Regions from separate parts of the Candidatus Symbiopectobacterium sp. NZEC127 genome, predicted to be linked through region 1. Evidence: predicted binding sites of a transcription regulator. Region 1 holds the regulator's gene; each other region holds the start of a gene.
What was found. The regulator CRP, encoded in region 1, controls carbon source genes, mostly activating them, when cyclic AMP is high. The targets are predictions, from matches to a motif close to ATGTGANNNNNNTCACAT.
Positions count from the first base shown of each region.

Region 1 (6,090 bases):
ACCAGCGACGCGGAAAACTCGTCTCATCCATGAGACTCGCCCCTGCGGGGCCGCTGCTGGCAGCGTTCAAAAATGCTCCCGGCATTTTTGTCCGGTGCGGCGCTGCTTTTCGCGGCATCCATGCCGCTCATCCGGCGGACACGCCCACCTCAGCGAGATTCTGAACGCGATTAATGGCAAAAAACAACAGGCTAAAATCAGGCCATCATCAGTGCCAGATCAGCAGTACACAGGCCGCGGTAAGCACCCCCATCGAGACGTTAAAAATCACCCATGCTCTGCGGCTGCGCAACAAGCGGCCAATCGCCGTGCCGAAACCCAGCCAGATAACGCCTGAAACCAGATTAACCAGCACAATGCCCAAACTTATCAGCAGCACCGAATGGTTATAGCCGCTGCCCGCCAGACTGAAACTGGCGACCGAACCCAGCGCCATCAGCCAGGCTTTGGGATTGAGAAATTGAAGCAGCCAGCCTTGATACAGGCGCAGCGGTTGCGGCGGCGGTGCGCTGGCCTCCAGCCGTTCATAGGCTGCCGTCGCAATTTTCCACGCCAGCCACAGCAAGTAGAGACTGCCGAGCACTTTGAGTATCAGGTGCAATGAGGGGTAGAGCAGGATCATGCCGCCCACGCCAAATGCCACCAGCAGCAAAATGCTCTGCATACCGAGCATGATACCGACCATCAGCCACAGCGATCGCATAAAACCGAAGTTGGCACCGGAAGTCGTCAATAGCATGTTATTCGGGCCAGGCGTAATTGCCGCCACCCAGAGAAAAGCCAACATCGATAAAAATAAGCCCTGTTCCACGTTTTGACTGCCCCTTGTCCCCACCGTTACGGTATGATTTATTGACCTGACTGAACGTTAGCCTGTCTGTTACACCGCACTGCTCGCTGAGCGGCGCAAGCAGGTTAGCGCAGTGTGATGAATATCGCACAATTATTTCCCGAGGTCGTTTCGATTCCCATGTTGTCCTCAACATTTCGCCCGTTACGCGGGGCTGATAACCCGCATGTACAAACGCTGTTGCCGCGCCTGATTCGCCGCCGTGCCCGTTTACAGCCGGTATGGCAACAACTCGATCTGCCTGACGGCGATTTTGTCGATCTGGCCTGGAGCGAAGCGCCACAAGGCGCGCGCCATAAACCCCGCGTGGTGCTGTTTCACGGTCTGGAAGGCAGCTTTCACAGCCCCTATGCACACGGTTTGTTGCAAGCGTGCCGTGAGCAAGGCTGGCTGGCGGTGATTATGCATTTTCGCGGCTGTAGCGGCCGCCCCAACCGTCTGAACCGTATCTACCATTCCGGTGAAACGGATGATGGCAGCTATCTGCTGCGCTGGATGCGGGATACGCTAGGCGACGTGCCGACCGCTGCCATCGGCATTTCTCTGGGCGGCAATATGCTGGCTTGCCTGTTGGCTAAACGGGAAGAAGCCCGGCTGTTATCCGCTGCGGCAATTGTCTCCGCGCCGTTTCACCTCGATGCCTGTAGCCGCAGGATCGAGCACGGGTTTTCCCGTATTTATCAGCGCTATCTGGTAGGACAGCTTAAACAGAATGCCCGGCGTAAGCTGGCACGCTATCCGGGTTCGTTACCGATTATTCCGGCGCAGTTGCAACGCATCAAGGGGTTGCGCGAGTTCGATGATGCGATCACCGCCCGTATCCATGGTTTTCAGGATGCTGCCGACTACTATCATCAGTGCAGTGCATTGGCGTTACTGCCCACCATTCGCACCCCGACGCTGATTATCCATGCACAAGACGATCCGTTCATGACCCCCGAGGTGATCCCGGATATCACCCGTCTGCCGGCAACCATCGAATACCAACTGACGGCGCACGGCGGGCACGTCGGGTTTGTCGGCGGAACATTATTGAAACCGGAAATGTGGCTGGAACAACGCATTCCAGCCTGGTTCACGCGCTTTCTTTCGGCGGACACCGCGGAGGCAACAGCATGATGATTCCCTGGCAGCAGCTTGATAGCGATACGCTGCAAAATATTATTGAGTCCTTTGTGTTACGCGAAGGCACGGATTACGGCGAGCAGGAGCGCTCACTGGAGGAAAAAGTCCGGGATATACGCCGCCAGCTTGCCTCGGGCGAGGTGGTGCTGGTGTGGTCAGAGCTGCACGAAACGCTGAATATCATGCCGCGCACCCAGCTAAACGAAAATACGCCGTAACGTGAAAAATCACCGTTTCCTGACGCGCGGGGGGTCGTCTTGCGTCACCGTGTCTGCTATACAGTGAGATCCGTGTTACTCAAACGCCTAATCCGACGGAGTGCAACCGCATGTCGCAACAACACCCGATCATTGCCGTTACCGGCTCCAGTGGTGCAGGCACCACCACGACCAGCCTCGCGTTCAGGAAGATCTTCCAGCAGTTGCAGATAAAAGCCGCTTCACTGGAAGGCGATAGCTTTCACCGTTATACCCGGCCAGAGATGGACATGGCGATTCGCAAAGCGAAAGATTTGGGCCGCCATATCAGCTATTTTGGCCCAGAGGCCAACGATTTCAGCCTGCTTGAGCAGGCATTTATCGACTATGGCCGCAACGGCACCGGGAAAACGCGCAAATACCTGCACACCTACGATGAGGCGATTCCCTACAATCAGGTGCCCGGCACCTTTACCCCGTGGGAACCGATGCAGCATCCTACCGATATGCTGTTTTATGAGGGGTTGCACGGTGCGGTGGTCACCGATCAGTACGATGTTGCTCAGCACGTTGACCTGCTGGTCGGCGTGGTGCCTATCGTCAATCTGGAATGGATTCAAAAGCTGGTTCGCGATATCAACGAACGCGGTCACTCGCGTGAAGCCGTGATGGATTCGGTGGTGCGTTCTATGGAAGATTACATCACTTACATCACCCCGCAGTTTTCTCGTACCCATATCAACTTCCAGCGCGTACCGACTATTGATACCTCAAATCCCTTTGCGGCCAAGGCTATCCCTTCGTTGGATGAGAGCTTTGTGGTGATCCATTTCCAGGGCGTCGAAAACATTGACTATCCCTACCTGCTGGCGATGCTGCAAGGCTCGTTTATCTCACACATCAATACGTTGGTGGTGCCGGGAGGAAAAATGGGGCTGGCCATGGAACTGATCATGGCACCGTTGGTAAAACGGCTGGCAGAAGGGCGTCGCGCGGGCTGAAATAACGCATACAGCCCGCCGGAAAACTATTCGACTATGAAGAAAACGATGCGACAGCGATGATTTCGTGGCTGTGAGTGACCTTCACCGCCTTTTCTAACATTAGCGCCACTGAACAATACTTCTCCGCCGACAGCGATACCGCCCGTTCAACCACCTTATCCGTCAGTCCCACGCCCGTAACCACAAAGTGCAGGTTGATATGGGTAAACAGACGCGGCGCTTCTTCACGACGCGTGGAGGATAATTTGACTTCACACCCAGTGACCGCGTTGCGACCCTTTTGCAAAATGGACACCACATCAATGGCGCTACAGCCTCCTGCCGCCATCAACACCATCTCCATCGGACTGGGGGCTTTATCGCCAGCATTACCATCCATCAGAATCTGATGCCCTGATGACGACTCACCGAGAAAGGTCAGATCTTCGACCCATTTTACGCGCGCTTGCATCCACAACTCCTCAAATTTATTTGAAAATTACTCACTGTTATATATAAAAACCGCCGATAACTAGAGCTTAATCATGCTGAAGCGAGACAACACAAGACAGGCTCGTCAAGCTGTGTTACAAACAGGAATAGAATCCGTTCCTTCAGTTTGATACTGACGGTCAGAACGGGTCGTGACGTCGCCATACAGAAGCCAGTATATTCCCTGACGTCAGTCCGCCAACACGGAATTTTTACTACTAGCACGTTAATACGCCGTACAGGGAACTCTGACCCCTGTAATTTGCGCAGTGAATTACAACAGAGGATAACAGCGAATGGTTCTCGGCAAACCGCAGACAGACCCGACTCTTGAATGGTTCCTTTCTCATTGTCATATTCACAAGTATCCATCGAAGAGCACGCTGATTCACCAAGGTGAAAAGGCAGAAACGCTTTACTACATCGTGAAAGGCTCAGTGGCTGTGCTGATCAAGGATGAAGAAGGCAAGGAAATGATCCTCTCCTACCTCAACCAGGGGGATTTTATTGGGGAACTGGGCCTGTTCGAAGAGGGTCAGGAACGCAGCGCATGGGTGCGGGCAAAAACAGCCTGCGAAGTCGCTGAAATCTCCTATAAAAAATTCCGTCAGCTGATCCAGGTCAACCCGGATATTCTGATGCGTCTCTCCTCACAGATGGCACGTCGCCTCCAGGTGACCTCCCAGAAGGTGGGCAACCTGGCCTTCCTGGATGTCACGGGCCGTATCGCGCAGACGCTGTTGAACCTGGCGAAGCAGCCCGATGCCATGACGCACCCGGATGGGATGCAAATCAAGATCACGCGTCAGGAAATTGGTCAGATTGTTGGCTGTTCCCGCGAAACGGTAGGCCGTATTTTGAAAATGCTGGAAGATCAGAGTCTGATCTCGGCGCACGGCAAAACTATCGTGGTGTACGGCACACGCTGATATCAGCAGCACCGTTTAGACAAAAGCACGTTGCGCGCTGCGCAGCGTGCTTTTGACGAGCCAGCACTATTCCGCGTTAACCACCGTTTCAACCGCCCGCGCAAACCGCGCCATACCCTGATCGATATCTTCCAGATCAATCACCAGCGACGGCACAAAGCGAATCACGTTAGGCCCAGCCACTAGCACCATCACGCCCTGCTCCGCCGCTGCGGCAAGGAACTTGCCCGCCTGACCGTGCCATCTCGGCTTCAGTTCTGCACCAATCAGCAGGCCCATACCGCGAATCTGCTCAAAAATACCGTGCTCTTCATTAATCGCCTGAAGAATCGAGACGAAACGCTCGTGGCGCGCTTGTACACCGGAAAGAACCTGCGGGGTATTGATGGTGTCCAATGCTGCTTCAGCCACCGCACAGGCCAGCGGATTACCGCCGTAGGTGGTGCCGTGCACACCGACGGTCATCACAGAGGCGACCTCTTCGGTGGTCAGCATGGCGCTGATGGGGAAACCGCCGCCCAGCGCTTTCGCCGTGGTGAGAATATCCGGCGTCACGCCATAGTGCATATAGGTAAACAGCTTGCCGGAACGCCCCATGCCGCTTTGCACTTCATCAAACACCAGCAGTGCATGGTGCTGATCGCACAGCTCACGCACGCCTTTAAGGAATTCCGGCGTGGCCGGTGTAATGCCACCTTCGCCCTGAATCGGCTCCAGCACCACGGCGCAGGTGTGGTCATCCATCACCGCTTTCACTGCGGCCAGATCGTTGAACGGCACGTGCACGATATCGGCCGGTTTGGGCCCGAAACCATCGGCGTATTTCGCCTGCCCACCGACAGAAACGGTAAACAAAGTACGGCCATGAAACGCATTGTAGAACGCAATGATTTTGGTTTTATACGGGCTGTGGCGTTTAATCGCATAGTGACGAGCCAGCTTGAAGGCCGCTTCGTTGGCTTCCGCACCAGAGTTAACAAAGAACACGCGCTCGGCAAAGGTGGCGTCAATCAGTTTGCTGGCCAGACGCAGCGCGGGTTCGTTAGTGAAGATATTGCTGGTATGCCACAGCGTTTCGCCCTGCTGCTTTAACGCCGCCACCAGCGCCGGGTGGCAATGACCCAATGCCGTTACCGCAATCCCACCGGCAAAGTCGATATACTCGCGCCCCTGCTGATCCCATACGCGGCTACCCTTGCCTTTAACAGGCACAAATTGCGCCGGTGCGTATACGGGTAGAATCACCCTGTCATGCGTCGCCCGCGTTACCGCCTTTGAATCTGTTGTCATTTGCTTTCGTCCACACCGCTTAAAGTGAAAATATAATCACCAAATATGCATAAAAAATCAATACACAGGATTATAAAATAGCGCGTTATGACAGTCCGTTTTATCACAGCACATGCTGATAACCTCAGGTATTAAGGAAGTTCTGCAACAGTTGATGCCCTTGCTCGCTCAGAATGCTTTCAGGATGAAACTGCACCCCTTCTAACGGCAAGGTGCGATGGCGT
Region 1 covers NZ_JAGFPG010000007.1:214,586-220,675, reverse strand. Annotated here, with positions in the region: gene J5069_RS21015 (LysE family translocator) at 209-811, opposite strand; gene J5069_RS21010 (hypothetical protein) at 741-941, opposite strand; gene J5069_RS21005 (hydrolase) at 974-1,969, shown strand; gene J5069_RS21000 (YheU family protein) at 1,966-2,193, shown strand; gene J5069_RS20995 (phosphoribulokinase) at 2,304-3,173, shown strand; gene J5069_RS20990 (OsmC family protein) at 3,208-3,627, opposite strand; gene crp (cAMP-activated global transcriptional regulator CRP) at 3,944-4,576, shown strand; gene argD (bifunctional acetylornithine/succinyldiaminopimelate transaminase) at 4,643-5,866, opposite strand; gene J5069_RS20975 (aminodeoxychorismate synthase component II) at 5,991-6,090, opposite strand, start outside.

Region 2 (6,090 bases), on a different contig from region 1:
ATGAGGATAATATGCAAAGAATTCAATTTGATGTTATGAAAGAAACGGTTAAAAAGGCGTTCATCAATGCCGGGTTGGATCAGAAAAAAGCAGACACGTGCGCACAAATACATACCGAATCCAGCTGCGACGGTATTTACTCCCATGGATTAAACCGCGTTGCCCGTTTTGTCGACTACGTCAATAAAGGCTGGGTAGATATTCATGCTGAGCCCGAGTGTGTCAAAGCGCTGGGTGCATTGGAAATCTATGATGGTCAACAAGGTGTGGGCATAACCAATGCGCTGTTTGCTGTTGAACGCGCGACCGCGCTGGCGCGTGAAAATGGTGTTGGTATCGTGGCGCTGAAGAACACAACGCACTGGATGCGCGGCGGCACGTATGGATGGAAAGCGGCTGAACAGGGCTATGCTGCTATCTGCTGGACCAATACCGAGTCTTGTATGCCTGCATGGGATGCAAAGAACCCACGTTTGGGGAATAACCCGTTTGTTATGGCCGTGCCGCGCAAGGCGGGGGCATTGGTTCTGGATATGGCGATGTCGCAGTACGCTTACGGAAAATTGCAGGTAACACGCCTCAAAGGCGAAAAACTGCCGTTCCCGGGTGGGTTTGATAAAGACGGCAACTTAACGGATGAACCGGGCCCCATCGAAGAGTCAATGCGTATTCTGCCTACCGGTTATTGGAAAGGTTCTGGTATGGCCATTTTGCTGGATGCCATGGCGGCATTGCTCTCTGCGGGTCATCCAACCAATGAAATTGATAAAATTCAAAAGGGGAGTTGCACCGGCGCCAGCCAGATATTCATGGTGTTTGATCCCGCCCAACTCGGTGGCAGCGAATTCAGCGACCGTTTGGCTGATAGCATTGCTGACTACGTGAAGACATCCCAACCCGCGGAAGGTAAAAGCGCTGTCTATTTCCCTGGTGAAATGGAAGTAAAAATGCGCGAGCAGCAACGCGACCAAGGGATTGTTGTTGATGACGGTGTCTGGGCTGAGATTGTCGCGTTAGCGAAATAGAGGGGGAATCGATGATAGTTGGCAATATTGCTCAATTAGCGGCGTCTCGCTTAGAGTTACCGGCAGCGATCTATCAGGTGTTAGAGACGCTGAAGGGGATTGATTTTGCTCAACACCCTGACGGTGAAATGCATCAGCAAGACGTGGTGTACAAAACGTTTCAGGCAACGACGGCACCCAGTCAGGCGCGTATTGCAGAAACGCATTGTGACAACATTGACGTGCAATTCGTTATTTCTGGACAAGAGCGGTTGGAATACCGACCTGTGCTTCAGTCGTTACCCGACGATCCGCATCCTGAACAAGACAATTACTTCTATCGCAGTAAAGCGGGGACAGAAAAGGATATTGTGTTAACGCCGGGTGATTTTGTCATTTTATTCCCGTGGGATATTCATGCTCCACTTTGCCATGTAGAACATGAAGCCCCGGTGCGTAAAGTGGTGGCTAAGGTTCCTGTGCGTCTGTTGCACCCAGGTTCATGATCCCGGATTAAATCCTCTTCGAACCCTCATACGGCGGCCTACATTGCTCTGATATTCAGAGTGGTATGCCGCCGTTATCTGTTATGACGTGCTGGGAAAAATGGAGAGGAAAAGAAGGTAGGTAAGACAAAGAATTAGCATGTATTATGAAGGGTAATACTTTCGAATAGTCAAAAGCGATGTATGGAAACTTCCTTTCAGATCAACAGTAATGAGCCGGTCAATCAGCAAATCTATCGTATCCTGCGTAAGGATATCGTGGAGTGCGCGATTCCGCCGGGTAAGTTACTGTCAGAAAAAGAGATATCAACCCGTTTTTCCGTTTCGCGCCAGCCGGTGCGTGAGGCGTTTATCAAACTGGCAGAAGCGGGGCTGGTGCAGGTACTGCCGCAGCGCGGCACTTTCGTCATGAAAATTTCGGAACAACGGGTGGCTGACGCACGTTTTATCCGCCAGGCGCTGGAGTGCGCTATTGCGCGCCGGGCCGCAGAGTTCGTGACCGATGAGCAATTACTGGTGCTGGAGCACAATCTGCACCGGCAGGAATTGGCGGCACAGAATGAGCAGATTCGTGAGTTTCTCAGCCTGGATGACGATTTTCACCAACTGCTGACGCAGGTGGCACGCTGCCCGTTGGCGTGGGAAACCATCGAGTCAATTAAGGCGACCATGGACCGGGTTCGTTTTCTCAGCCTGAGTCAGGTTTCTCCACCGCTGAATTTGATCAAGCAGCACTACCTGATTTTTAACAGCCTGAAAGCGCACGATCCGGATGCGGCAGAAGCGGCAATCCGCGAACATCTGCAAGAGATGATCTATTCCATTACGCCGATAGCAGAGCAAAACCGCGACTGGTTCGATCACCCATAACGGGTCGGTGGTGAGAGAAAACGTGCATCGGGCGTGCTAACACGCCCGAAGGGAGACGAAAGCCGTGTTAGGCACGGCCCAAACGCATCAGTTCATCAGGGGAGAAGTAGTCACTGACCCCATTGAGTTCCACGCATTTGGCGTTGCGAACGTCTTCTCGTTTCAGCTTATCTGCATGAATGGCGGCAATGGTACCCACCAGACGAGAACCGTTTTGCATTACACGACAGCCCGTTTCCAGCGGGTTTCTGTATCTGTCATACGCTGTGTACATAAAAACCTCCTTCGTTGACCACAAAAAACCGCTATCGATCCTACTGCCGAACGGTGGCTGTCGCCAAGGTAAAGGGACGTTTTATGAATAATCCGTATATAAATCCTGGCGTTATTCCCTGAGGTAAATAACGCTATGGGATAACGGAGGAGCGATCACGGCTTAGCGGGGATTTGTCGGAAGCGCCAGGCGATATGCAGCGTATTAACCAACACCAGCAGTGCAGTCATGATGAACACCCAGCGAAACCCCATCATGGCGGACACGCCGGAGCCGAGCAGCGGACCTGCCACATTGCCCAGATACATAAAGGATTGGTTGTAACCAAAAATTCGTCCGGTCACCTGCTGGCTGCTGTATTTCAACAGCAGCGCCTGCGTCGCAGGCATCAGTGCGCCATCGGCAAAACCCAACAGGAAACGCAGTATTCCCAGTTGTAACGCATCATTGATGGTGGACATCAAACAAAACAGCAGTACGCAGGCTACCAGTGCGGCGATCAGCACGCGGTGCGCGCCGATTTTGTCGCCCAGACGGCCCAACCGAGGCGCTGACAGCAGGGCTGAAACGCCGGGAACCGCAGCGATCACGCCGCTGAGAAAGGCCAGATTATTGGTGTCCGGCGTCAGTTCGCGAATAAACAGCGTCAGTATCGGACTGATAGAGCCGTTAGCGAGCTGAATCATCATGGTGGTGACAAACAGGCTGACGATCAACGCCGGGTAGGGCAGGGAAGAGAACACCGCTTTGCCACTGAGGCGATTGGCTTTAGTGACCTTGGTAACCCCTTCTTTGATGGTGAACAAGGTGATCAAAAAGCACATGAACAGCAAGGTTGCGGTGATAAAGAACACCACGCGCAGCCCGACGTGGTCGGCGAGGAAGCCGCCGAGCAGCGGGCCGATAATTACGCCAGCCACTTGGCCGGTTGAAAGCGTACCCAGCGCCCAGCCGCTTTTTTCACGCGGCACTTGCGAGGCGATCAACGCCATGGCATTGGGAATATAGCCGGAGGTTAGCCCCATTAAGGTGCGCAGGATAAACAGATGCCAGACATCGCTGGCCAGGCCTTGTAGCGCCATGACAATCGCCATACCCAACGCGGCGCGCAGCAGCATCAGCTTGCGCCCTTTGCGATCTGCCAGACTGCCCCACAGCGGCGCGACGATGGCCGAGACCAGAAACGAAGAGCTGAAAATCAACCCTGACCACAAACTCAGAGCAGCGTGGTCGGTGACGCCGAGTTGTTCAATATAGAGCGGCAGGAACGGCAGAATCTGGCTCATGGCAAGGCCAGTAAAAAAGCATCCCACCCAGGCGGCGTATAAGTTGAGTTTCCAGGTTTCCATGGCGTCCTGCATGCCGTCGCAGCGCGGCAGCGTTACGGGTAAAACAGCGATATCGGCGCGATATTGGCCGCTGAACGAACTTGCCTTCACGGCAACTGCCGGGAAACTATCACGTGATGTGATTAAAAGTTCTTCATATTTTAATAAGATAACATAACGAGCGCCGAGATGAGCTACCTGCACGTGTGAATATCGCCAGTTTCTGCACGCGACGGCACGCATACAAAAATTTTTTGTGATGTGTGTCACAAAAACTTGCGTCGTGATTATGACGAGCGTACACTCTGTTAACAGAAGACAACATCACCTGCAACTTCATTATCGGTTACGTTAAAAAGGCCAAAAATCGTGCGTAAATTACTGAAAAGAATCCTGGCTGCTTATGTTCTTGCCCACAAAGATGTTCCGCCGGGCGCTATGTACTGATAGCCATCGCAAATTAAAAAAAAGCCGTGAAAACGGCTTTTTTTATGTCTAACGTTCCAGCTTCAAAGCGCATCAGCAATCGCGCGGCCTAAGGTTTCTGTATTGCCGCTGCCGCCCAAATCTCGGGTTAATGGTGCCTGTGTCGGACCTTGTGCCAGCACGGTTTCGATGGCCTGTAAAATCGCCGCACCTGCCTCTGCGTGCCCCAAATGCTCCAACATCATGGCACCGCACCAGATTTGACCAATCGGGTTGGCGAGGCCTTTACCGGCGATGTCCGGAGCGGAACCGTGCACCGGTTCAAACAGGCTGGGGAACGTGCGCTCGGGGTTGATGTTGGCGGAAGGCGCGATACCGATAGTGCCGGTGCAGGCGGGGCCAAGATCGGACAGGATATCGCCAAACAGGTTGCTGGCGACGACCACATCAAACCAGTCTGGATGCAGCACAAAATTGGCGGTGAGAATATCGATATGGAACTTGTCGACTTTCACCTCCGGGTAATTCTGCCCCATCGCGGCAACGCGCGTGTCCCAATACGGCATGGTGATGGCAATGCCGTTGGATTTGGTGGCAGACGTCAGGTGTTTGCGCGGTCGCTTCTGCGCCAGTTCATAGGCAAATTTCAGGATGCGATCGACGCCGACGCGCGTCATCACGGTTTCCTGCATCACGATTTCGCGCTCAGTGCCTTCAAACATCATGCCGCCGACGCTGGAGTATTCCCCTTCGGTATTTTCCCGCACCACGTAGAAATCAATGTCGCCGGGGTTGCGGTTGGCGAGCGGGGCTTTGACGCCGGGCATCAAGCGGCACGGACGCAAGTTGACGTACTGATCGAAATCGCGGCGGAATTTGAGCAGCGATCCCCAGAGCGACACATGATCGGGCACCACTTCCGGCCAGCCAACGGCACCAAAATAGATAGCATCGAAGCCTTTCAACAGCGCGAACCAATTGTCCGGCAGCATTTTACCGTGCTTGAGATAGTAGTCGGCGCTGGCAAAATCAAACCATTCCCACTGTAATTCAATGCCAAACTGCGCGGCAGCGCGCGTAACAACGCGAACCCCTTCCGGCATCACCTCTTTTCCAATGCCATCCCCTGGGATGACGGCAATCTTGTAGCGTGGTACAGACATAATGGCATTCCTGTTTTTATCGATTATCAGACCCAATGAGTGTATTTCTTGTCGAAATGATGAACAATAAGCCTAACGGGAAAGCTATTATTGAATTAAAGGTAATAATCGATGCGGGAAGTGAACGATCTGCTGTTTTTCAGTCGCATTGTCGCGCTGGGTAGCCTGACGGCGGTCGCCAGAGAGATGGGGCTGTCTCTTCCTGCCATCAGTAAACGCTTAAGCGCGTTGGAACATCGACTCGGCGTGCAACTGATTCAACGTACTACCCGACGGTTAGAGTTGACGCTGGAAGGACAACTCTACAGTGAAGGTGCGCTTCCCATCCTGAATGAGATCGCCGAACTGGAGAACGCGGTCAGCCGCAGCCAAATGACGTTACGCGGCAAGCTGACGGTAAACGCCTCGTTTGGCTTTGGTCGCCGTCATATTGCCCCGTTGGTGTCTGCTTTCTCCTTACTGCATCCTGAATTGGAGATACAGCTACAGCTGTCGAGCCAGCCCATCAATATGCTCGAT
Region 2 covers NZ_JAGFPG010000002.1:672,256-678,345, forward strand. Annotated here, with positions in the region: gene yiaK (3-dehydro-L-gulonate 2-dehydrogenase) at 12-1,025, shown strand; gene J5069_RS13005 (YhcH/YjgK/YiaL family protein) at 1,037-1,510, shown strand; gene J5069_RS13010 (GntR family transcriptional regulator) at 1,694-2,380, shown strand; gene ydfZ (putative selenium delivery protein YdfZ) at 2,448-2,654, opposite strand; gene J5069_RS13020 (multidrug efflux MFS transporter) at 2,810-4,003, opposite strand; gene azuC (stress response protein AzuC) at 4,352-4,429, shown strand; gene J5069_RS13025 (tartrate dehydrogenase) at 4,492-5,571, opposite strand; gene J5069_RS13030 (LysR family transcriptional regulator) at 5,683-6,090, shown strand, end outside.
Region 2: a site for CRP is predicted at 4,237-4,254, ahead of azuC (stress response protein AzuC). Genes of this name have one in related genera too.

Region 3 (6,090 bases), on a different contig from region 1:
GCAGCTTCGCTACCTTGTCCATGGTATCCGCAATGCACATCAGCAAACGGCGCACGCGACCGCGATCCTCAGCATTCAACTGGTCATAACTCTTCAGGTTATTCAGCAGACCCAGTGAACGCTCAATGGCGATCATGACGCGAGAACTGTCGCAGTGGAACTCTTTCACGCCATTAGCAGGCAACACCGTTTCTGTCGCCGGTACCGGCGTAGAGAGGTCGATGACGTGTGTGAGCGCATCGCCGTGCTGTTGATAGAACTCCTGCAAGTTGACGACCGCATCACGCGTGCGACTGATCTCATAGCCGGAAGCGCTCATGTTGACGACAAAGCCGGCAGGCGCAACGCCAATCAGCACCAGCATGATCAGGCCGATACCTTTCTGACCGTCGTTAGCGCCGTGGGAGAAGCTAACGCCGATAGCGGAGATAATCAGCGCTGTACGCGTCCAGAACGGCGGCTTACGTTTGCCATCCAGCTTTTCACGATCGGCAGGCGTGAGGTGAACACGTTTACGTTTCTTGTTGCTATTCCAAAAGCGCAACAGCACAAACAACACCAAGCCTGCGACCACCATCCCCACAATCGGAGACAGAATCAGTGACAGGAAGATGCTGATCATTTTGGGAACGTTGAGCGCATCCACGACGGACGTGTCGGTGAGCAGGGCGTTGGTTAAACCAATCCCGATGATAGAACCAATCAAGGTGTGAGAGCTGGAGGCCGGTAAACCAAAGTACCAGGTGCCCAGGTTCCAGATAATCGCCGCCAGCAGCATGGAAAACACCATGGCCAGGCCGTGCGCAGAACTGACGTTAAGCAGCAAATCAGTAGGCAGCAAATGCACGATGGCATACGCCACGCTCAACCCGCCTAGCATCACGCCGAAAAAGTTAAACAGTCCGGCCATGACAACCGCATATTCCGCCCGCATTGCGCGCGTATATATAACGGTGGCAACAGCATTCGCCGTATCGTGAAAGCCGTTAATGGCTTCATAGAACAGAACAAATACCAGTGCCAAAATCAGCATCAGACCGGTATGAAAATCAACCCCGGTAAATAAATGTAGCATAAGCGTTAGGCCATTTGTGGTCATGAACGCGGCGCATTATCTGCGACAAGCCTAAACGGGAAAAGGAAAATATGACTTTTTTTTGACGAAAAGATGACCAATTCGGCTATTGGTCAGATTTATCTTAATAAAATCAAAAAAATACATATTCTTGTATAAATATACATTTTGTTACGCTGGCATCCATTCGCACCTGACACTACAATCAGCCGCCCGGTTATTATCGGGAAAATGCTTACTTTTTAGGTTGCCCTTGCTAGGAGAGCGCACTGTGGAATCGTTTGATGTTGTCATTGTGGGTGCAGGTGCTGCCGGTCTGTTTTGTGCCGCGCAGGCCGGACAACGCGGACTGCGCGTTCTGCTGGTGGATAACGGCAAAAAACCGGGTCGCAAGATATTGATGTCGGGCGGCGGCCGCTGCAACTTCACCAATATGTACGCCGAGCCAGCTGCTTATTTGTCTGAAAATCCGCATTTTTGCAAATCCGCACTGGCGCGTTACACCCAGTGGGATTTTATCGATCTGGTCAATCGACACAGTATTGCTTACCACGAGAAGACCCTTGGGCAGCTGTTCTGTGATGACAGCGCGCAGCAGATTGTGGATATGCTGATGCGCGAATGTGAACTCGGCAACGTACAGTTTCGTCTACGCAGTGAACTCCAGAGTATTGAACGGACGGGCTCAGCGTTCACCCTCACCTTTGCCAATGGCACAGTGATCGTTCCACAGGTGGTGATTGCCAGCGGCGGACTTTCCATGCCGGGGCTAGGCGCATCCCCCTTCGGTTATCAGGTCGCACAGCAGTTTGGCCTTAAGGTACTGCCCACACGCGCAGCGCTGGTACCGTTTACGCTGCATAAACCGCTGTTGGAGCAGATACAGACCCTGTCTGGCGTTTCCGTGCCCGTGGTGGTGACGGCGAAAAACGGTGTCAGCTTTAAAGAGAGCCTGCTGTTTACCCATCGCGGCCTTTCAGGCCCGGCCATCCTGCAACTCTCGAGCTATTGGCTACCGGGCGAAAGGGTGACGATCAATCTGTTGCCACAGCACGATCTTAACGCGCTGCTTGCCGAGCAACGTGCGGCGCACCCCAATCAGAGCCTGAAAAATACGCTGGCGCTGTGGCTGCCGAAACGCCTGGTCGAGTGTCTGCAAACGTTGGGATTGGTGCCCGAGGTGTCACTTAAGCAACTACAATCCCCCCAGACAGCCGCGCTCACGGAAAATCTGCACGCCTGGCAGGTGCAGCCCAACGGTACGGAAGGCTATCGCACCGCAGAAGTCACGATGGGCGGAGTGGATACGCGTGAGTTATCGTCAAAAACCCTTGAAGCCAGTAAAGTACCGGGCCTCTATTTTATCGGCGAAGTGGTGGACGTTACCGGCTGGCTGGGAGGCTATAACTTCCAGTGGGCATGGAGTTCCGCCTGGGCGTGCGCGCAGGCGTTAACACGCTGATTTGGGATAGTAAAGTGGACACAAGTTTTGCAAACACAATGAATCGCCCTATCCCATTTCCCAAAAGCCCGGCCTAAGGCCGGACGTATTGTTAACCCCGTTGATGCCGGAGATGCGCATTAACGGTATCGCACCGAGTGTGTCACCTCATGGACGAGAGGCTGTGCCGTCTGGCGTACGCGCCATCGTCCAGGATGGGATGCCCCCCTCACAGGGATATTTAGCGGCTTTATCTTCATCAATATCGATGCCCAAACCAGGCTTGTCGTTCAGGTAGGCGTAACCCTGATCGATCTCTGGACACCCAGAGAAGACCTCACGCAACGCATCATTCATTGGCGTATATTCTTGAATACCGAAATTCGGTGAGCTCAGATCAAGGTGCATATTGGCACAAACCCCGACTGGCGAGATGTCACCCGGTCCATGCCAGGCGGTACGCACGCCGTTCAGCTCACTGTAGACCGCCAGCTTCTTCGCTGGCGTGATGCCGCCAATCGTGCTGACATGGCATCGAATGTAATCGATTAACTTGTTATCAATTAATGGCTTCCATTCGTTCACGTTAACGAATAGCTCGCCCATCGAGATCGGTGTAGATGACTGCTGACGCAACATTTTCAGCCAGTCGATATTTTCTGGTGCAACCGGATCTTCAAGATAAAACAGCTGATACTGTTCGAGCGTTTTTGCCAGATTGATGGCCGTTACCGGCGTGACGCGTTCATGCACATCATGAATAAATTCAATGCCAAAACCCAGTTTGTTGCGCAGATGGTCGAACAAACGCGGAACGCTCTTCGCATAGGCATCAGGATCAAAATAAATACCGGGGGTTTTGCTTCTTGGTGAACGCTTCGGTTGAATATTTTTTGCGCGTGCCAGTTGTGTGGCAATTAACTTCAAATCGTCTGTTCCAGCACCACCATACATCCCCATCTGGCAGCGAACATATTGATAACCTTCTTCCATACGGGCGCGGATATTATCTTCCACCGCCACTTCATCGCCCCCGTCAGTGTGGCAATACAGTGGGATACCATCGCGACATTTTCCACCCAGCAAGTCATAAACCGGCATTCCGGCAAGTTTGCCTTTGATATCCCATAGCGCCATGTCCACGCCGGACAGCGCGTTGTTCATGATGGGGCCGTTACGCCAGTAACCGCTGACTGCACCGGATTGCCAGATATCTTCAATACGGGTGGGATCTTTACCGATCAGAAACGGTGCCATGTATTCATCAATCGCATTTTTCACGGCAAAAATTCGCTGTGTGAACGTCGCGCACCCAAGACCATAGAGCCCCGGCTCATTGGTCTCGACCTTGACGACGGCCAAATCAATGCCACCGGGTGCCGTAAGAATGGTTTTTACATTGGTAATCTTAAGGTTACTCACTTTAACTCCTCAATTCAGCAAATCAACGCCATGTCATACCGAGGAGGACAACACGGCGAAATATTTGTAGGTCGTCCTACAACTTCACGTGTTATATCACGCTTTACAATCCCACAGTTCCTTGAACGTTCATTTTGTGACAAAGGTCAAAAAACGTCAAATCGAAGATATAGTTATTCATTAAATACAATGAGTTATACAACTTCAGATAAAGAGAGATAAGCGTTATTTGTGATCCGTATTGCAAAATCATTTTTGTATTGTTGATTTTACAAAAGTGAAAATCCACTCTTAAATAAGACAGTCGTCATACAAATATCAAGCGTGAGGAAAATTACATGACTGCTTTATTTGATTTAACGGGGAAAACAGCACTGGTCACCGGTTCTGCACGGGGTTTGGGGTACGCCTATGCAGAGGGGCTGGCCGCCGAAGGCGCACACGTTATCCTCAATGATATACGTGACACGCTCCTGACTGAGTCCGTTGATAAACTGAGAGCCAAAGGCTACACCGCCTATGGCGTAGCCTTTGATGTTACTAAAGAAGACGCGATTGAAAACGCGTTCAACCAACTGGATGAACAGAATATTCATGTTGATATTTTGATCAACAACGCAGGTATTCAATATCGCAAACCGATGGTGGAACTGGAACTTGAGAACTGGCAAAAGGTTATCGACACCAACCTGACGAGCGCCTTCTTGGTCTCACGAGCCGCTGCCAAGCGAATGATTGCGCGCAACACCGGGGGAAAAATTATCAATATCGGTTCATTGACCAGCCAGGCAGCAAGACCGACCGTTGCACCTTACACCGCAGCGAAAGGTGGAATAAAAATGCTTACCTGTTCAATGGCTGCTGAATGGGCGCAATTTAATATCCAGTCCAACGCGATTGGACCAGGATATATTCTGACCGATATGAACACCGCATTGATTGAAGATGAAAAATTCGATAACTGGGTGAAAAGCAGTAATCCCTCCCAGCGCTGGGGCCGCCCGGAAGAACTGATTGGCACGGCGGTATTCTTATCGTCAAAAGCCTCTGACTACATTAATGGTCAAATCATTTATGTCGATGGTGGTTGGCTATCCGTTCTGTAATTGTTGCTTTATTTCCAAAAATACAGATTACAAAACAATAACATGGAATATGAATCATGATTCAAAGCATACAAGCAAAATTAGCGCCGATACGCTGGCGTAAATTAATTCCGCTCGCCTTCATTACTTATAGCCTTGCGTATCTGGATCGTGCGAATTACGGTTTTGGCGCAGCATCCGGTCTGGCAGAAGATCTTAATATAACACCGGGAATTTCATCCTTATTAGGTGCCTTATTTTTCTTGGGGTACTTCTTTTTCCAGGTTCCAGGTGGAATTTACGCTGAAAAGCGCAGCGCTAAAAACCTCATTTTCTGGAGCCTGATACTTTGGGGCATACTCGCCACTGCGACAGGAATGGTGCATGACGTCAAAGTGTTGGCGGTCATTCGCTTTCTTTTAGGCGTGGCGGAAAGCGTTGTGATGCCAGCCATGTTGGTATTTTTAAGCCACTGGTTTACAAAGAAAGAACGATCGAAAGCGAATACGTTTCTGTTTCTCGGCAACCCGATTACGGTGCTTTGGATGTCGGTACTTTCCGGCTACCTTGTTGAAGCATTTGGTTGGCGTGGGATGTTTATCATTGAGGGCGTACCCGCAATTATTTGGGCAGCCATCTGGTGGTTTGTTTTTGTAGATAGACCAGCTGATGCTAAATGGTTGACTGAAAAAGAGAAAAAAGATATTGAAGCTGCATTGGCAGCAGAACAAACCAATATCCAGGAAATTAAAAACTACAGTGAAGCATTTCGTTCCAGAAAAGTGTTGTCACTCTCCTTTATCCACTTCTTCTGGAATATCGGAATGTATGGCTTCATTATGTGGCTGCCTTCAATTCTGAAATCTGCGTCTGGACTGGGTATTGTCGCCACCGGTTGGTTATCAGCGGCACCTTATCTCCTCGCCGTTCCCATGATGCTGGGTGCGTCATGGTATTCCGATAAGTTTCTGAACCGAAAGATTATTGTTCTGCTCTTCTTAGGTCTTGGCGCCATCTGCTTTATTGGTTCCTTTACTGTTGGTGCATCCAATTTCTGGCTGTCTTAT
Region 3 covers NZ_JAGFPG010000006.1:84,011-90,100, reverse strand. Annotated here, with positions in the region: gene pitA (inorganic phosphate transporter PitA) at 1-1,075, opposite strand, end outside; gene J5069_RS19235 (NAD(P)/FAD-dependent oxidoreductase) at 1,347-2,537, shown strand; gene J5069_RS19230 (enolase C-terminal domain-like protein) at 2,685-3,938, opposite strand; gene J5069_RS19225 (SDR family oxidoreductase) at 4,277-5,044, shown strand; gene J5069_RS19220 (MFS transporter) at 5,101-6,090, shown strand, end outside.
Region 3: a site for CRP is predicted at 4,073-4,090, ahead of J5069_RS19230 (enolase C-terminal domain-like protein). Genes of this name have one in related genera too.

Region 4 (6,090 bases), on a different contig from region 1:
GCATCCGACCATTGTGCGCTGCCGTTAGCCAGACGCGACTGGTAAATCGAGATATCCGCGATCCCTTCCTGCGTACCGCCAAACCAGACGCACAGCACATCGCCATTCGGCAAATGTAGCAGGTTGGCCGCGTGGTTTTGTGGGCAGACGGAAGGCAGGTAGGCATCAATGCGCTGCGCATCCCCTTCGGCCTGGTGAATCACGCCGGTACGTTCTACGGTGATGGTTTCAGTCGTCATGACGATTAGGCTCCTGTTTGAGAGACGGATGTTTTCTTTTCTGACTGCGGTGCGTTCTTGTTCGGAATCAGACGATCCAGCAGCATCACAACCGCAGGGGTGACCAGGGCCACATACATGTTATCGATGCCGAACGGATTGCCCATCACATACCATACCGAGGTGACTACGCAGGCAGCAATCAGGCTGGCGTTGGCACCGCGAGTGCTGTTAAAGAACGGCAGGTAGAAGGCAATCATCGCGACCACCGAGATGGACAGACGGATGGCACGGGTAAAGAACGACAGCTTCAGCACTTCTGGCACCAGCAGCACAAATACCAGCGGCAAGAACCCGATGATGAGCGAGAACACGCGCGTCATCTTCATCTCTTTTTCCGGCGTCGGGTTGTAGTACGGGACGTAGAAGTCTTTCACGATCAGAGAAGCAATCGCCAGCGCCACGGTACTCACGCTGATAAAGATGGACGCCACCAGCGAGGTAGTAACCAGACCCGCGACCCACGGGTTCATGTCTTGCAGGAACACCGGCAGTGCGTACAGGCTCTTGATTTCCGGGTGGACGAACTTCGCAGCCACACCAATCACGGCGATAGCCAGAGCAATCGGCATACAGAACAGGAAGGCAATCCAGGTGGCGCGTTTGGCGGATTTTGCATCTTTGGTCGCTGAAATCGCCTGAATCACGAACTGGGTACAGAAAATCGAACCGATAGTACCGATCAGCCAGGCAAAGATGGTGCTCGCGCCGATGTTGCCATCCCAGGTCCAGTAGAACTCTGGCATCTGCTGAACCATCGGGGTAATACCGCCAGTCATCTTCAGGGCCACGTACAGGATGATCATCACGCCAATGTACTTCACGCCACTGTGGATCAAGGTGACATACGCTACGCCTTTCAACCCACCGAAGTAGAAGTAGAAAGTACTAACGATCGCCGTGATCAAGGCAGCTACTGGCAGAGAGATTTTCAGTACGGTGGAGATAGCCGCCGCGCCGCTGACGTAGTTACCCACGTTCACCAGCAGCAGCGCGTAGATCATGATGATCGAAATAATGTTCTTGGTGGAAGTACCGTACTTCTCGGCGATGGCGCCAGAAATGGTCACTTTACCGGTGTTGTAGATCTTCTTCACCAGGATCATGCCGAACAGCAGGAAGCCGATGGCAGCACCGATCACGGACCAGGAGGCGGCGATGCCACTTTCGAACGCGGCTTGCGCGGTACCTACCGTGGATTTTGCGCCGATAAACTCGGTCATCAGCAAAATACCGACGATAAACGCGGGCAGCGCACGCGACCCTTCCATAAATTCGGAGCTGGATTTACTGCGTAATTTCAGCGTCAGCCAGGAAGTGAATGCGATATAAAACACTATCATCCCAATGATGATGAGGGTATCTGTCAGATCAAAATGGTTCATATCTTTCGACCTATCGTTGTCGTTGTTGTCGCAGGGTGGTTGTTATCAAACAGGGTAATAAACGTTGTTAGGCAAAGGCGCTGACGATTCGACGGATAGCCGCTTCATCCTGTTCAGAGAACTGGATGGGATAGCGACTGACGCCAACCTCATGGCCCATTAATGTCAGTGCCTTTTTCACCGCAGCAGGCGAGAACGCAATGGCGTACAGCGTTTTTCTCAGCTCGCTGACCTGTTCCTGTGCCTGACGTGAACCGTCGATGTCACCGGCGTGGAAACGGTGCCAGATTTGACTGATAGGCTCTGGTGCCACGTTAGCCAGCCCGGAAATACAGGCAGAACAGCCTTCGACGAAGCCCTGATGAATCAATGAATCCGGCCCGTTGAGCACGTCAAAGTTCGGAATACCTTTGGCGGCTTGCAGGAAGCCGTTCAGGCTTTCATAGCTGCCTGCGCTGTCCTTGATGCCGATGATGTTGGGATGATCGGCGAGAATGCGCACGGTTTCCGGCGTAAGCGTATTGCCGGTACGTGCAGGAATGTTGTAGAGGAACACCGGAACCGTTAACGCATCCGCCACCGCGCGGTAGTGGGCGATCAGTTCTTCTTGTTTCAGCGGAATGAAATAGGGGGTGATAACGGAAACCGCATCGACACCCAGTGCGGCGATACGCTTGCCGAGCTTGATGGTTTCACGCGTAGAGATTTCACCGATATGGCCTACCACCGGCACCTTGCCTGCAACTTCATCCACGCAGGTTTCGGTGACCGCGACTTTTTCATCGGTGTGTAATACGAAGAATTCGCCGTTGGTACCGTTGCAGAAGATACCGTTGCCATACTGCATCTGGCGCTGAATCTGCGCGCGCAATGCTGTTGGATTGAATTCACCCTGACCGTCAAAGGGCGTGACGATTGCGGTCAACACGCCAGTAATACGTTTGCTCATTGTTTTTCCTCGTTACTGCGTAATCAAAAAAGAACACCAAGTCTGTGAATCAGAACAGCGTCAGATAAATATCGCGCACGTCGTCCGCCTTCACCGTGGCGGGCACGTTTTTCATAAGACGCTGAACCTGCAAAGCCCCTTCGACCAGATCGGGCAAATGCGTTTTTTCGATACCTAATTGTTGCAGTGAGCTGGGCAGCGACAGGCGCTGAACCAGATCGGTGAAATAGGTGACCAGCGCGTGCGATTTCTCCGTGACGGAGAGCGACAGGTTGGCGTCGGGCAGCAGGTCGTAGGCCTGCGCGAATTTTTCTTCCGCCGCCGGGCGCACAAAGCGCATGCAAGGGGCCAGTAAAATGGCATTCGCCACGCCGTGGGGAATGTGGTACTTGCCGCCGAGCGGATAAGACATGGCGTGCACCAGATGCGTGCCCGCGTGGGCAATGGCGGCACCGCCGTAATAGGACGCCCACAGCATGTTCAGTCGTGCTTCCAGATTCCCGGGTTCACGGATGGACAGCTCGATATTGGCAAACAGCTTTTTCAAACCGATCAGCGCGTAGTTATCACCCACCGGGTTGGCGATGGTCGCGGTGAAGCATTCGATCAGGTGGCACAGCGCATCGATACCGGTGGACGCCGCAATGTGAGACGGCATGCTGGTGGTCAGTTCCGGCACCAGTGCCACGTAGTCCGGCAGCATGACCGGTGTGATGATGCCCACCTTGGTGGCTTTCTCAGGGATCGCCAGAATGGCGTTCGGCGTGGCTTCGGAGCCGGTGCCCGCCGTCGTCGGGATCAATAAGGAGGCGGTGCGGCGCGTCGGTTTTTCACCGGCCAGCAAGCTGTCGAGAGAGACCGCGTCATCACCGACGCACAGCAGCGACAGCAGCTTGGCCACGTCCAGCACGCTGCCGCCGCCTACGCCAATCACCAGTTCGGTGCGCGCATTGGGCAGCGCTTCCAGAATATGAGCGACATCGTGCTGGCTCGGCTCCGGCGGCACATTATCAATCAGGGTGATGGCCGGAACGCACGCTTTAACCTGATTGAGCAGTGCCTGTACGCCGGGCTGCTGCACGATGTTGCGGTCCGTCACGAACAGCACGTGCTGGCGTGAGGTTAACAGGTAGCGGATATCGTTAATGGCCTGGCTGCCGCTGATGATAGTGCTATTGATGTTCATGGCGTTCCTTTACAGTGTTCACGCAGTGAAAGTGATTTTTCTCAATCAATACGTGCTTGGCGATCGTGTATTGACGTAATGACGTCATTTTGTAGCGTAATTTATAGGCTAGATTGGTTTTAAATAATTTGACGTTGCTCACATATAATCAAATATGATTCAATATAATCATTATCAGGTAATCGACACACCATCGTCGTTATGCCGTTATCGATAAATAAGGGGTGGGTATGCCACAGCGGCAAGATGTCAGCCTGGAACTTACAGCTAACCAGGTGTTGGTCGTCGCGGATGATTTCACCGGGGCTAACGATGCCGGGGTTGGGCTGGCACTTCAGCAGGCGCAGGTCAATGTGATTCTGGAGTTGGACGCATTGACGACGGGAGCTTTGCATGAGGTGACGGTTATCAATACCGACAGTCGGGCGCAGGCAGCGCAAGATGCCGCGCTGCGCGTGGTGCACGCCGTGACCCGCTGGCGTGAAGCGGGCGGAAACGGATGGGTATTCAAGAAGATTGACTCCACGCTGCGCGGCAACCTCGGCGCGGAAATCGCGGCAGCGTTGACGGCCAGCGGCGCTGACATGGCGCTGATTGCACCTGCTGTTCCGGCGCTTGGGCGCATCACCCGTGACGGGAATGTGTGGGTCAACGGAACATTGCTGACCGAAACCGAATTTGCCAGCGATCCAAAAACGCCGGTACGCAGCGCCGATATTGCCGAACGTATCGCGGAACAAAGTGCCTTGACCACGGCGACCTTAAGTGTGAGTGAAAATAATCATTCTGCTCTCGCCGCGCAGCTGCTGCGCTTGCGCGATGCGGGTATCAAGGGAGTGATTATTGACGCTGAGACACCGCAGGCATTGGCTCTGATCGTGGCGGCTGCGCAGACGCTGCCTGTGAAACCGCTGTTGGTTGGCGCCGCCGGCCTGAGCGATGCGCTGGCTCAGGCCCTAAGCTTCACGCCGCCACCGCGCCCCGCATTGCTGGCGGTGGTGGGCTCGATGAGCGAAATGACGCAAAAACAGATCGCGGCGGTGAGCGCGCTGTCGCAGGTGACGCTGCTTGATGTGGATGTCCGCCCTTTGCTTACGTCTGCGGGAGCCACATTGGCGCAAGACACCGCGCGCGCCGCGGCCGACGCACTGCTGGCAGGCAGACATTGCCTGATTCGTACCTGCCGTGACGAGCAACAGCGCCACGAGATTGCGCAGCTATGCCAGCAGCACGGCCTCAGCCGTCAGCAATTGGGTGAACGTATCAGTGATTTTCTGGGAGAAATGGCCCGTTGCACGGTGGCGTTATGCCGTCCGGCAGGGCTCTATCTCTCCGGTGGCGACGTGGCGATTGCCGTGGCCGCTGCGCTCGGTGCTACCGGGTTTCATATCAAAGGACAGCTTGCGTCCTGTGTACCTTGGGGACGCTTCATCGACAGCATCGTCGGCGATATCCCTGTCATGACTAAAGCAGGCGGCTTCGGTGATGAAGCCACCTTGCATCACGTTTTACGCTTTATTGAGGAGAGAGTGAGTGAGTAAAATTATTGCAATAACCATGGGTGACCCGGCGGGTATCGGTCCTGAGATTATTATTAAATCCCTGGCAGAAGGGGAATTGTCTGGCGCATCCGCCGTGGTGGTGGGCTGTGTGCAAACCCTGCGTCGTATCCTTGCGCTGAACATTGTGCCGCAGGTTGAGCTGAATGTGATCGACGAACCGGCTCAGGCGCGTTTTGCCCCCGGCATTATTAATATCATTGATGAGCCGCTGGCCGATCCACAAGCGCTCGTCCCTGGCGTGGTGCAGGCGCAGGCAGGGGATCTGGCCTACCGCTGCATTAAAAAAGCGACGGCGCTGGCGTTGGCCGGAGAGGTTCAGGCGATTGCGACTGCACCGCTGAACAAGGAAGCGATGCACTCTGCGGGACACATTTACCCTGGGCATACCGAACTGCTGGCCAAGCTGACCAACAGCCGGGATTACGCCATGGTGCTGTATACCGACAAACTAAAAGTCATTCATGTGACAACGCACATTGCATTGCGCAAATTCCTGGATACCCTAAACCGCGACCGTGTAGAAACCGTCATCGGCATGGCGGATACCTTCCTGAAACGCGTGGGTTACACCAAACCGCGTATCGCTGTCGCTGGGGTTAACCCGCATGCGGGCGAGAACGGCTTGTTCGGCGATGAAGAAATTACCATTGTCGGCCCTTCCGTTGAGGCGATGAAGGCGAAAGGGTTGGACGTCTACGGTCCCTGTGCGCCGGATACTGTCTATCTGCAA
Region 4 covers NZ_JAGFPG010000003.1:330,344-336,433, forward strand. Annotated here, with positions in the region: gene J5069_RS14875 (sialidase family protein) at 1-239, opposite strand, end outside; gene J5069_RS14880 (sodium:solute symporter family protein) at 245-1,663, opposite strand; gene J5069_RS14885 (dihydrodipicolinate synthase family protein) at 1,731-2,612, opposite strand; gene J5069_RS14890 (iron-containing alcohol dehydrogenase) at 2,662-3,798, opposite strand; gene dtnK (D-threonate kinase) at 4,029-5,339, shown strand; gene J5069_RS14900 (D-threonate 4-phosphate dehydrogenase) at 5,332-6,090, shown strand, end outside.
Region 4: a site for CRP is predicted at 3,925-3,942, ahead of J5069_RS14890 (iron-containing alcohol dehydrogenase). Genes of this name have one in related genera too.